Regions from separate parts of the Exiguobacterium sp. RIT341 genome, predicted to be linked through region 1. Evidence: riboswitches for the same ligand, from Rfam matches in the RefSeq annotation. Region 1 holds a riboswitch; each other region holds the start of a gene.
The links. A riboswitch is a leader RNA that binds a small molecule or an ion and turns the genes downstream of it on or off. The one in region 1 is predicted to bind S-adenosylmethionine.

Region 1 (4,270 bases):
CCGTATATTGGATATAATTCGCACATGCATTTTTCAAAGGTGTCCGGTAACTGAATGTCTCATCAATCGACGATAAGGCTGCTTTGATCGTATGCGAGTGACAGACGATTAAGATTCGTTTCCCCTCATACGTTCGTGTCACTTCCTGTAATGCTTCGAATACGCGATCCTGAATCGCTTGTTCCGTTTCAAGACCCGGAACACGTTTCGTATCGTTCGCTTGAACAGCTTCATAAATCGACGCAACCGGTTCACCGGAAGCAGCACCAAATTCACGCTCGACGAGTCGGTCATCGGTCGCTGTGATCGTCAATCCGACAGCACGTCCGATGATTTCTGCTGTCTCAACAGCGCGAGACAACGGGCTTGCTAGCAAGACATCCCACTTTTCATTGGCTAGATAAGCGGCGCTGAGTTCCGCTTGTCTTTTTCCTGTTGCATTCAACGGGATGTCTTCTCTTCCTTGGATTCGTTCATTTAAGTTCCAATCCGTTTGACCATGTCGCACTAAACAAATTTCAGTCATGCCTCTGTCTCCTTCATTCAAGAAATATGACTGATTGTATCATGTTTTTCATCGGGAAGTTGTCGCGGTGGCAATAACAACACCTGACAAGTGAAGCGTTCAATTCGTTCGAGCAGTCGTTCAATTTTCAATGGATTTTCTGTCTGTGCAAAACTAGCAAGTGAGTGGGTACCGTTCGGAAAAGAAAACAAACGGACATCAGCTCCGACATCGGCTCCTTTTTCAACGAAGTGAAGAGCTTGGGAAAACGGAACGATTGGATCTTTTTTGCCATGCAGGAGCATGATCGGTGGGGCGTCTGACGAGAGATGCGTCACAGGTGAAACGTGGGTCATGAGCTTGCGCCATTCTTCCCGTCCACCTTTATAAAACTTAATGTGAGCGATCCAGGTCTGAATGAAAGTAAACAATAAAAAATTCGTCGGTGGATATAAGGCAATGACACCACTGATCAATGGCATGTGTCGTTCATCGCGCTCACCAACGAAAGCAGATGGGGCAAGTGCCGTCGTCAGCATGAGTGCAGCTCCGGCTGAGTCTCCCCATACTATCATCCGTCCTCTTAAAATGCGAAGATCTTCTGCTTCTTTGTTCAAAAAGCATAAGGCATCCCGTACATCTTCGAGATTATCCGGAAAATAACTCCCTTCTTCAAACAGACGATAATCGATACTACAAACAGCAACCCCAAGTTCAAGCAGGCGATCAACGATCGGGCTAAAACAGAACAGATCCTCGCGCTCTCCACGAACGAATGCGCCACCGTGCGCGTAGATCGCGACCGGAAACGGTCCTTCCCCCGGCGGATAATAGAGATCGAGTTGTAAGGTACGGTCTCCCACTTGTTTGTAAGTGATTGTCCGCGGTGCGAGTTGTTTTTCTGTGATTGGCAAGGCGGGTTCAGTCCACCGAAGTAATGCACCGTAATTGTTCCAGATACTTGCTCCCGCAGCTGCTGTCGTTAGTAGTGCAGCTCCCCCCATTAGCCATGCAGTTTCACGTTTCACTTGATCACCTCCAAAAGACGTATCAATTCCTTCATTTTATTATCCTTTTACCCCGTTTTAAAAGAAGTCGAACGTCTCGGTATTCGTACTTGACGCTTCTCAAACGTTCCGCTATAGTGAAAAAGTCCAAATCGGAATAATTACGTTTTAATAACGGAGGTAACATATAATGAAAAAAATCATTCCTGCTTTAACGGTCGCATTCGCGAGCGCAAGTATCCTCGCAGCTTGTGGATCAAACACCGATTCATCGACTTCAGATGATAAAAAGACGGAAATCTATACATCGACGTTCGCAACAGCTGCCATTGCCCGTGAAATCGGTGGTAATCAAGTCAACGTCAAGATGATCGTCCCACCTGGAGCAGATCCGCACTCCTATGAACCGACGTCAAAGCAACTCACTGAGATTGCCAAAGGTGACCTTTTCCTTTTGACGGGTACGACACTTGAACCCTATTCAAAAAAAATCCAAGAGAGTCTAAAAGGCACGGACGTCCGGTTCGTCGAGACGAGTAAGGATGTCACTTTGCTGGAATCGGATGCTACGCTTCACGCACATGAAGAAGAGGGACATACAGAAGAAGAGCATGCGCACGAAGATGCAGGGCACGATGATCACGCAACTGATGAACATGCGCACGAAGAGGAAGAACACGATCATGGAAAATACGATCCACACGTCTGGCTTGATCCTGTCAACGCCAAAGCAATGGCACGTTCTATCACAGTCGCCTTATCAAAAGAAGTACCAAAAGACAAAGCAACATTCGAAAAAAACTTGAAAGCGTTCGATCAGCAAGCTGACGCACTCGATAAAGAGTTCAAGCAAGCCGTCGCTGACGGATCAAAAAAAGAACTTCTCGTCACACATGCAGCTTACGGTTACCTCGCCGAACGATATGGTTTCACGCAGCTTCCAATCGCCGGAATTTCCCCTTCCGATGAACCCTCACAAAAACAACTGGCTGCTTTAGTGAAAGAAGCGCGGATGCATGATTTGAAACACGTCGCGTTCGAAGAAACGGTTTCACCAAAGGTTGCGCGTGTCATCCAAAAAGAAATCGGAGCTAAATCCGTGACGATCCATAACCTCGAGTCGGTGACGAAATCGCAGCAAAACAGCTCGTATTTTAAGTTGATGGAAGAAAACGTCCAGACGTTAGAACAGGCACTTCAGTAAAGTACAGTTGACACGCGTTACTCAATGCGGTACGGTAAGAAACGTGTTTTACAACAATTGAATGACTTCTTTTTATCGCGAGAAACGGAGGGACTGGCCCAATGATGTTTCGGCAGCGGACGATTTGATTCGTACTGTGCCAAATCCAGCAAGCGAAAGCTTGAGAGATAAGAAGAGCGTCTTTATTTCATAAAGACCTCCTTCTTTCTTGCGAAGGGGTCTTTTTTTGTATCTTTGAGAAACGAGGTGTCAACAATGAATGAAATGATCACGCCTAACAAATGGGCACTGCTTCCCCTCGTCGTATTTCTGGTCCTCTTCATCGGAGCCGGTATCTTCTATGACGACTTTTACAAATTCCCGATTCTGATCGCTGCTTTGATCGCGCTGATCTTTGCTGCAATCACGACGAAAGGATCGATTAATCAAACGGTTGAACGAATCGCAACCGGTGCCGGAAATCCCGATATCATGATTATGGTCTTCATCTTCTTATTAGCCGGTACGTTCTCTGGAACGGCAGAAGCAATCGGCGCCATTGATGCGACCGTCAATGCTGCCTTAACGTTCCTACCTCCGTCACTCCTGATGAGCGGTCTGTTCGTCATCGCTGCCTTCATCTCGATGGCAATGGGAACTTCGACTGGAACGATTGCTGCACTTGCTCCAATCGCCTTTGGTATTCATGAAGCAACAGGTATCAACGTTGCGATCGCAGCAGCGTCAGTCGTTGGTGGTTCGATGTTCGGTGATAACTTGTCGTTCATCTCGGATACGACAATCGCTGCCGTTCGGACACAAAAAACGAACATGCGCGATAAATTCCGGACGAACTTCATGATCGTTCTCCCGGCTGCCGTCTTAACGGTCATCTTACTCGCGTTCGTTTCTGGTTCTGGCGATGCGGCAGCAGCTAAAGCATTCGAGTTCTACAAATTAATTCCGTATCTCGCCGTCATCGTCCTTGCACTATTTGGTGTCAATGTCATTCTTGTTCTCGTCGGTGGCACATTGCTCACTGGAATCATCGGTATGATCGACGGTAGCTTTGGCTTAAGTGGGTTCGTCCTTTCGATGTCTGAAGGAATGATGGGCATGGCAGAGATTTCAATCTTGACACTCCTCATGGGTGGTCTCGTCAGTTTGATCACGTTCAATGGCGGAATCGCCTACTTGAAAGAGACGTTGACGCGCAAGATTTCACAGCGTCGCGGTGCTGAATTCAGTATGGCAGCACTCGTCAGTGCGACGAACCTCGCAACGGCGAACAATACGATCTCGATTCTCGTCGCTGGACCACTCGCGGCTGAAATCGCTGATACGTATGAAATCGACCGCAAGAAATCAGCGAGTATTCTTGATATCTTCTCTTGTGGTATTCAAGGCATCATTCCGTATGGGGCACAACTGCTGATCGCAGCAGAGTTGACGAAGACAGCTTCACCAGAACTGATTCCGTATCTGTTCTATCCGTTCCTGCTCTTCGTCTGTGGATCGATTGCCATCATCTTTGGTTTCCCACGTCCGAAAAAATCAGTTGCTCAACAGGAAAAA
Region 2 (4,270 bases), on a different contig from region 1:
TTCCTGTATCCGCTGTGACGATCACGTCGGATAAACGGGTCGTCAAAAAGAACAATACGCGTGGTGAAAAGCTGATCCAAGCAGCCGTCCAGCATATCGGCACACCCTACACATGGGGTTCGCAAGATGCCGTGAACGGTGGTTTTGACTGTTCCGGTTTGATTCACTATGCGACGAACAAGGCTGGAAAATACGGTGGTCGGACGAACGTTCGTGGCTACTGGTACGGTGCGTTCTTCACGAATCGCCGGACGAGCATCTCAAGTGGTAAACGCTCAGATATCGTCTTCTTCCAGAACACCTATACAGACGGTCCATCGCATATTGGAATCATGCTTGATAACGAACACTTCATCCATGCGGGTGGTTCACAGCTGCAAATCAATTCAATCTATGAACCGCGTTGGCAGGAGCATTTCCTCGGCTTTAAATCGATGTAATAAAAAAGACGAATCCGTCGGTTTCGACGGGTTCGTCTCTTCTTATCGCAACACGTCAGAAAGTCATCTCGACGTATTTCGCCACTTGTCGGTCCATCAAGTATAATTCGATCTGTTCACGGTAGGCTTTATAGTGGTCGGATGCGATATGCGCTTCAAGCGCTTCTTCGTCCCGATACACTTCATACAACATGAATTGATGCTCATCCTCGATCGATTGGTGCAAGGAATAACGTAAGCATCCTTCTTCTTTTTGTGAAGCATGATAAACCGTTTGTAAAATCGGGAAGACTTGATCCGCAAGTCCAGCTTTGATTGTAAGTACAGCATTGACGACGATTTCTCCCATGTTACATTATCCCCTTTCGTGATTACCTGTATCTGTACCCATTTTCGCGAAAAGACACACGTTAAAGGAGCTTGAACATGCAAACTCAACTTTTTGAAGCACTCGAACAATTCGAACCGACAATGATCGCGTTACGTCGCGATTTTCATCGACACCCGGAACTCTCTTTCCAGGAAGTCCGCACACCAGAACGGATTGCCGCCTTTTACGCAGAACAGGGCATTCCTCATCAAACAGCCGTCGGAGGTCGTGGTGTCGTCGCGACGATCGAAGGCAAACAGCCTGGTCCGACGATTGCGGTCCGTGCCGATTTTGATGCTTTACCACTTCAAGAAGAGACGACGCTTGCCTTCCGGTCGATCCATCCCGGTGTCATGCATGCATGTGGACACGATGGTCATACGGCGATCGTGATGGCCCTTGCTGCTACACTCTATCCGTTACGCGATCAATTGCAAGGAACGATTCGGATCATCCACCAGCATGGAGAAGAGGTCTTTCCCGGTGGAGCAATCCAAATGATCGAAGCCGGCGTCCTCGAAGGGGTCGATGCAATTTTCGCGACACATCTCGAAAATGATTTACCGGTTGGCACGATCGGATTCCGGGAAGGACATACATTGTGTGCGATCGACGAATTCGAAATCATCGTCCATGGTCAAGGTGGGCATGCCCAGGCACCGCATAAAACAAAAGATGCTCTCGTCGCTGGAGCGCAACTCGTCTGCAACTTACAACATCTCGTTAGTCGACGGGTTGATCCGTTTGAGCCGGCTGTTCTCGCAATCGGTTCTTTCCATGCAGGAACAGCACCAAATATCGTTACGGGTGAGGCACGCATTGTCGGGGAAATCCGAACGTTCAATGAGACACTTCGGCATCAGCTCCGGCAAGAAGTCGATCTTGTCGCTAAGACGACGTGTGCCGGCATCGGTGCTTCGTATTCGATTGACTTCACGACTGGTTACCCGGCGCTCTGGAATCACCCGGATGAGACAAAACTCGTTCAGGAAGCTGCTGCTTTCTTACCGGAAGCATCCGTCCGGGCACTCACACCAATGATGGCGGCGGACGACTTCGCACATTACTTAACACACGTCCCGGGTAGTTATTTCTTTACCGGCTCTGGCTATACGGACGGTCGCGTCAACTATCCGCAGCACCATCCACAGTACGAGATCAATGAACAAGCGTTGTTGATCGGTGCGAAGACACTTGGAGCAACCGTTTTACGTGCCTTAAATTCTAAGGATTGACTTTATTTCTTTGTGAATGGTATCATCACAACAATGATAACGAATGACATCAACTTCATATACCCTTATCAAGAGTGGACCGAGAGATCTGGATCGATGACGTCCCAGCAACCTGCGCATAGCAAGGTGCTACGACCAGCAAAGCGAAAGCTTTGGTTGATAAAAAGCGGCGACTCCTTTTGCAACCAAGCGAAGGAGTCGTTTTCGTTTTCTCGCTGTCAGACATACAATGGGGATTTCCCACGGAGAGGAAGAGACAGATGGAAAAAGCAACATTTGCAGGTGGATGTTTTTGGTGCATGGTGACACCATTTGAAGAATTACCAGGAATCGAGGGAATCGTATCAGGTTACATGGGCGGACACGTCGATAACCCGACATACGAGCAAGTCAAAACAGGAACGACGGGACACCTCGAGGTCGTCCAAATCACGTTTGATCCGAGCCTGTTCCCGTACGAGCGTTTACTTGAACTCTACTGGCCCCAAACGGATCCGACGGATGCAGAAGGTCAATTCCAAGATCGCGGTACGCAGTACGCGCCAGCAATCTTCTATCATACGGATGCGCAGCATGAAGCTGCGATTACTTCTCGTGACGCTCTTGCTGCAAGCAACCGTTTCAAACAGCCAATCGTGACGCGGATCAATGCTGCTTCTGAATTTTATCCAGCGGAAGAGTACCACCAAGACTTCCATAAGAAAAATCCAGAACACTACAAAAAAGATCGTGCTGCTTCTGGTCGTGATGCCTTCATCGAACAGGAATGGAAAGATACGACGACGGTCTGATTCAAAAAAATGTATATAAAAACAGGTCAGTAAACGTTGGTTTGCTGACCTGTTTCATTGTTATGGAAAAAGTAAGTCATGAAACACGTTCTACTTGATCCTTTGCCTGTTGTTCCGGTGCCACGACTTGATACCGTTTCAAGACGAAGATGCCACACACCATGACAGCGAGACCGATGAGCTGACCAAACGATAAGTCGATTTGCGGCAAACCGAACCAACCGAACGTATCAACAGCGAGGGCAAAGCTCAACTGCGAAATCAACACGACAGAAATCGCGACGGACGGACCAAGCAATTGAATCCCGCGCATGACACAAAAGACGACACCGACACCTACGAGTCCACCGAACCAGTAGAGTGGTGACACATTTTGAATCTGTCCGATCGTTCCACCATGAAACAGGACATACGTGATGCTTGCTCCGATGAAGCCGACGAAGAAAACCAGCGTTGTCGTCGCCCATGCGCCGAATGCATCACTCATCCGAGCATTCAATACCGTCTGCAAACTGATTAGCATCCCTGCCAATACGGCACACACGATGCCTATTACCATGTTCGTTCCTCCTTACTCATAGCTGTTGCCGTTCGCCTTCTCGCGAATCCGCTCCAGATCGACAATGATGATTTTCCCGCGTCGTCGAACGAGAATCTCTTCTTCACATAATTTCGTGATGATCCGGTTGAGATGGCGATAACTCGTTCCAAGCCAGTCAGCAACGTCATGCAGGTTCGACGTCCGCATCTCCTGATAAAATAAACTGTCACTGGCTTCAGAAGCAATCGACAACAAATACCCTGCAAATCGCTCTTCAACTGTATACAATACATGGTGCGACGCTGATTTCGAGTCGGCATACCACTTCGCTGTGATCGTGCGTAATAAGAATTGCAGAAAGACGTTCGTTGTATTGTGCTCGCGTAAAATCGCATACGGTACGCTCAACACCTCGACATCGGTCACCGCCTCAACTGTATTCAACACTTCTCGTTCATTGATGAACTCGGCGTCACCAATCACTGTCAGTGGTGTTTTGAATCGTAAAATCCGTTGTTTCCCTTCTGACGAAGCAGCAGAAATCTTGACCTTGCCTGCGACGATGAAGTACATCCGGTCGATTGTCGCACCGGTCGTACAGAGGAGTTCTCCTTTTCGGAAGGTTTCTTCACGCAACCAAGCGCGCGTCTCTTCCGTTAAAATCGTATCCAGTCCATATTGTTGGATGACGGTTTCCATGTTCATTCCCTCCCTTTAGGCAAGTGAGAAAATCGCAACTCCTGCAAGCATGAGACCCACACCAACCCACTGACCACGATTTCCTTGTTTTTTTAAGACACCGAACCATCCTTTTAAATCAATCAGAAAGGCACATAAAATCTGCGCGACGAGTAACAAACACATCGCCCATGTCATCCCGAGTTTTTGGATCG
Region 3 (4,270 bases), on a different contig from region 1:
ACCGAAAGCTTGAGCGAGTAATGCTAGTTGGAACGTTCCGATCTTATTCGCCGTATCTCCGTTGCGTGTAATCCGGTCCGCCCCGACGATGATTGCATCGATCTGTTTTTCTTTCAGCGTATGGGCGACCATGTTATCTGTAATTAGCGTGACATCGATGCCGGCACGTTGTAGCTCCCATGTCGTCAGTCGTGCTCCCTGCAGTAATGGTCGCGTCTCACTCGCAAAAACAGATAATTCAATGCCGCGTTCTTTTGCGATATAGAACGGCGCAAGTGCTGTTCCATAAGCAGCGGTCGCAATCGATCCAGCATTACAGATCGTTAGGATCCGGTTACCTGACTGGAACAATTCAAGTGCATGAATCCCGATTTGACGTGACGTCTGCGCATCCTGATCGTATAAGGCAATCGTTCGCTGCTCGAGCCGTTCGCGGATCTCTTCTACCGACGTCCCGTCTTGAATGATTGGATTCAATTGATCAAGGACATTTCGTAAGTTAACAGCCGTCGGTCGTGTCGCGAGTAACGTCGCTGATGTCTCAAGCAAAGTCTGCTTATAGATCGACAGTTCTGCTTCAAACCGGTACGCCTCTTGAACGAGTACGAATCCGCCAAATAAACTGATCGCAGGCGCCCCTCGGACGCGCAGTTGTTTAATCGCTTCGACCGCTTGTGCAAGATCGGTAATGACTTCATAGTGTTCTTCCTGCGGTAGACGTGTCTGATCGAGAATCGTCAAGACACGATCTTCATAACGAATACTTTGAACGAATGTACTCATCGGCTAAGTTCCTCCGTTACGTCGAAGTTTCGTAAATCATCAAATGTCCGGCATTCGGTCCGACGTTTGATTAACGCCGATCCTAAACGTAAAGCATGTTGTTTTCGTTCTAGTCGTTCCGTCATAGAACTAATCGTTTCTAAATCAGCGACTGGTGCGAGTCCGATCGTCCGACGAATCAGTTCGCAACCGGCAAAGCCAAGGGCATCCTGCAAGATCGTGCTCAGTACATCGTCGACGAGTCCCGATGTCCGGAATGGTTCGACGGCTTCGCGTTCCCATAAGGCGCGGAACGTCGAAGCGAACGTCAGCCAGAACGTATCGATGTCGCGAATCCGGGCATCACGAAGTGCTGAATAATCCGGGTATGCTGCAAAGAATAAGTGGGCGATGAACTGTCCGACATCAAATCCGAATGGACCATAAAAGGCGAATTCTGGATCGATGACTTTCGTTTCCGTTGCCGAAGCAAAGATGCTTCCTGTATGTAGATCGCCGTGTAGCAACGCATCTCCTTTCGTGATGAAAAGCGCTTCGAGTTTTGCGACTTCGCGTTTCAACTCATCGTCCGCCCATAGACGTGCCACCTCTTCTTCAAGCCCGGCTTCAATCTCGTTCGTCTCCGCGTCATGGAACGGATCCGTGAAGATTAATTTTTCCGTGATGTCGCACAAGTCCGGATTGTAGTACGTTCGGGCGACACGTTTTTTTTCAACCGGACCAAGCGCAAAGTCCGATGTATGGAATAAAGTCCGAGCGAGATAAGAACCAATATGTTCCGCAAGCAACGGATACTGTTCACCTGCGAGTAAACCGCTTCGAACGATTGTCAGATGTGAAAGATCTTCCATGGCCGTATACGCCTCGTCGTGACTAGCATGAAAAACACGCGGTACGAACGGCACGGCATGCCGGGCGAATTCACGGAGTGCGGATTGCTCGATCCACGCCCGCTCGAGTGATAGTGGCCAGCTTTCACCGACGACTTTCGCGTACGGAAGTGCTTGTTTTAGAATCAATCGATGTTCACCTTCTCGAATTCGAAAGACAAGATTGAGATTGCCGTCGCCAATCTCTTCTGCTTCGACGGCTCCGTCGCCGATCAGTCCTAGTGAGCGGACCCGTTCGATCGCGTCCTGTTCTGTAAATGCTTTGTATGTCATCTCAGTTCCCCCTGTGTGATACACGAAAAAGCGCCTCTTTTCGTCATCGAAAAGAGGCGCAGGAAAGTCACTGCGTCCTCTTATCTCTCAGACGAAACGTCTGTTGGATGTAGCACCGTGCCAAGTGGTCGGTTGCTGCGGCGTCATCGGGCCAATTCCCTCTGCCAACTCGCGATAAGAGTCGTATGTAGTTGTCGTGTGTGATATTGATTTGAATCTTACGCAATCCTCTTCCCTGCTGTCAAACTAAAATCAGGGAGAAATGGACATCGTTTTCATGCCATCTATAGAAAGAGTATTTTCAAAAAAATAAATTTTCTAAAAATAGTTTGACAAGTCGTGACTCTCATGTAAAAATTGCAATTAGATTTCACAATTTCATCCAATTCTTATCAAGAGCAGACGGAGGGACAAGCCCTACGATGTCGCAGCAACCGACCTTTTGGCACGGTGCTAATTCTTGCAGCTACTAAGCTGACAGATAAGAGTCCACGTTCGAATCATTCATGGTCTCTTGTCGCTGACAAGAGACCATTTTTTTATTGAAGGAGGAAAGACATGGCTTACATCACAGCTACTTATCAATTGACCGCCCGCGATCGACTGGAGCAACGCGCCGAACAACTCGCGCTTGGTCTGACGGTTGGTTCCTGGACGGAGCTGAATCATCTTGAGCAACAACAACTCGCCTCATTCAAAGGAGAAGTCGTACATACGGAAGAGCGCGACGGTAAAGGCTATATCACGATTCGTTACCCGGAACACAATGTATCGCGCGACTTTTCTGCGATCTTGACGACCGTCTTCGGGAAACTCTCACTCGACGGTGAAATCAAATTAACAGAACTGCTACTACCCGATACATTCACGTCGGATTTTCCAGGTGCGAAGTTCGGGATTGAAGGGATTCGTTCCTTGATTGGTGTCGAAGATCGTCCACTGTTAATGAGCATCTTCAAAGGGGTCATCGGACGCGATTTATCGTTCCTTCGTGATCAACTCGAAGGACAACTTGCTGGTGGGATCGATCTCGTCAAGGACGATGAGATCCTATATGACAATCCGTTGACACCGACGATTGATCGGGCACGGATCGGACGTGAGGTTATCGATGCTCATTTCCACCGGACCGGTAAACGTGCGTTGTATGCGATCACACTTAGTGGTCCCGTCTTTACGCTCAAGGATCAAGCCAAACGATTGATTGACGCTGGAGCAACTGCTTTCTTGTTGAATACCTTCACATACGGACTCGACGTCTTACGTGAATTGGCAAGTGATCCGGAGATCAACGTTCCCATTTTCAATCATCCGGCTTACAGCGGTGCATTGATTGCCAGCCCGAACCACGGTGTTGCAGCGCCTGTCTTACTTGGCACATTACCGCGCGTTGCTGGTGCAGACTTAACACTATTCCCGTCACCTTACGGCAATGTCGCTCTTCCGAAGGACGTCGCCCGCGGCATCGCGGTCGAAGCGACTCGCCTCGGTCAGACGAAAGCGATTTTCCCTGTCCCTTCAGCCGGTATTCACCCAGGACTCGTTGCTCAACTCGTACGCGACTTCGGGATCGATTCCGTCATCAACGCTGGTGGTGGCGTACATGGTCATCCGCAAGGTGCTGCGGCTGGTGTTATCGCTTTTCGTCAAGCACTTGATGCGGCACTCGCAAATGAATCCCTATCGAATGCTGCGTCACGACATGAAGAATTACGAGTCGCGCTCGACGCTTGGGGGATCAAGTCATGACCTTACGAATTCTTTGTGACTTCGACGGTACCGTGACGATGCAGGATAACATCATTGCACTCATGGAGGTATTTGCGCCAGTGAATGACTTCGAACCGTTGAAACGTGGCGTGCTCGACCGGACGTTATCGATCCAAAGTGGTGTCGGGCAGATGTTCGCGCTTCTGCCGTCCGACGGTAAAGCGGACTATCTTGATTTCTTGATGGAGCGCGCCGTCATTCGCGAAGGATTTTCGGAGTTGCTTCAGTACAGTCGTCGTCAAGGAATCCATTTTTCGATTGTTAGCGGTGGAATGGACTTTTTCGTCGAACCGATCTTAGCACCGTTCCTCGAGCAAGAGCAGATTTACTGTAACATTGCCGATTTCAGTGGTCCATTCGTCCACATCGATTGGCCACACGCCTGCGATGCCCATTGCACGAATGGATGCGGCTGTTGTAAAACATCCGTTGCCCGTACATTATGCAAAGACGATGACGTCATCATCGTCATCGGTGACTCAGTGACGGACTTCGAACTCGCAAAACAAGCGGATCGTGTCTATGCCCGTGATTATCTGATCACGTTGTGTGAA

Region 2: another riboswitch for S-adenosylmethionine. It lies ahead of msrA (peptide-methionine (S)-S-oxide reductase MsrA); the one in region 1 lies ahead of BW42_RS13500 (Na+/H+ antiporter NhaC family protein).
Region 3: another riboswitch for S-adenosylmethionine. It lies ahead of BW42_RS11040 (2,3-diketo-5-methylthiopentyl-1-phosphate enolase); the one in region 1 lies ahead of BW42_RS13500 (Na+/H+ antiporter NhaC family protein).

What each region holds. Positions count from the first base shown of each region.
Region 1 covers NZ_JFYW01000010.1:225,545-229,814, reverse strand. Annotated here, with positions in the region: gene BW42_RS13515 (histidine phosphatase family protein) at 1-526, opposite strand, end outside; gene BW42_RS13510 (alpha/beta hydrolase) at 544-1,533, opposite strand; gene BW42_RS13505 (metal ABC transporter solute-binding protein, Zn/Mn family) at 1,703-2,716, shown strand; SAM riboswitch class I at 2,786-2,890, shown strand; gene BW42_RS13500 (Na+/H+ antiporter NhaC family protein) at 2,972-4,270, shown strand, end outside.
Region 2 covers NZ_JFYW01000009.1:36,206-40,475, forward strand. Annotated here, with positions in the region: gene BW42_RS11145 (SH3 domain-containing C40 family peptidase) at 1-440, shown strand, start outside; gene BW42_RS11150 (putative quinol monooxygenase) at 496-789, opposite strand; gene BW42_RS11155 (M20 family metallopeptidase) at 867-2,045, shown strand; SAM riboswitch class I at 2,108-2,211, shown strand; gene msrA (peptide-methionine (S)-S-oxide reductase MsrA) at 2,306-2,836, shown strand; gene BW42_RS11165 (DMT family transporter) at 2,913-3,395, opposite strand; gene BW42_RS11170 (Crp/Fnr family transcriptional regulator) at 3,408-4,076, opposite strand; gene BW42_RS11175 (DMT family transporter) at 4,092-4,270, opposite strand, start outside.
Region 3 covers NZ_JFYW01000009.1:15,113-19,382, forward strand. Annotated here, with positions in the region: gene mtnA (S-methyl-5-thioribose-1-phosphate isomerase) at 1-783, opposite strand, end outside; gene mtnK (S-methyl-5-thioribose kinase) at 780-1,946, opposite strand; SAM riboswitch class I at 2,024-2,127, opposite strand; SAM riboswitch class I at 2,333-2,434, shown strand; gene BW42_RS11040 (2,3-diketo-5-methylthiopentyl-1-phosphate enolase) at 2,505-3,695, shown strand; gene BW42_RS11045 (2-hydroxy-3-keto-5-methylthiopentenyl-1-phosphate phosphatase) at 3,692-4,270, shown strand, end outside.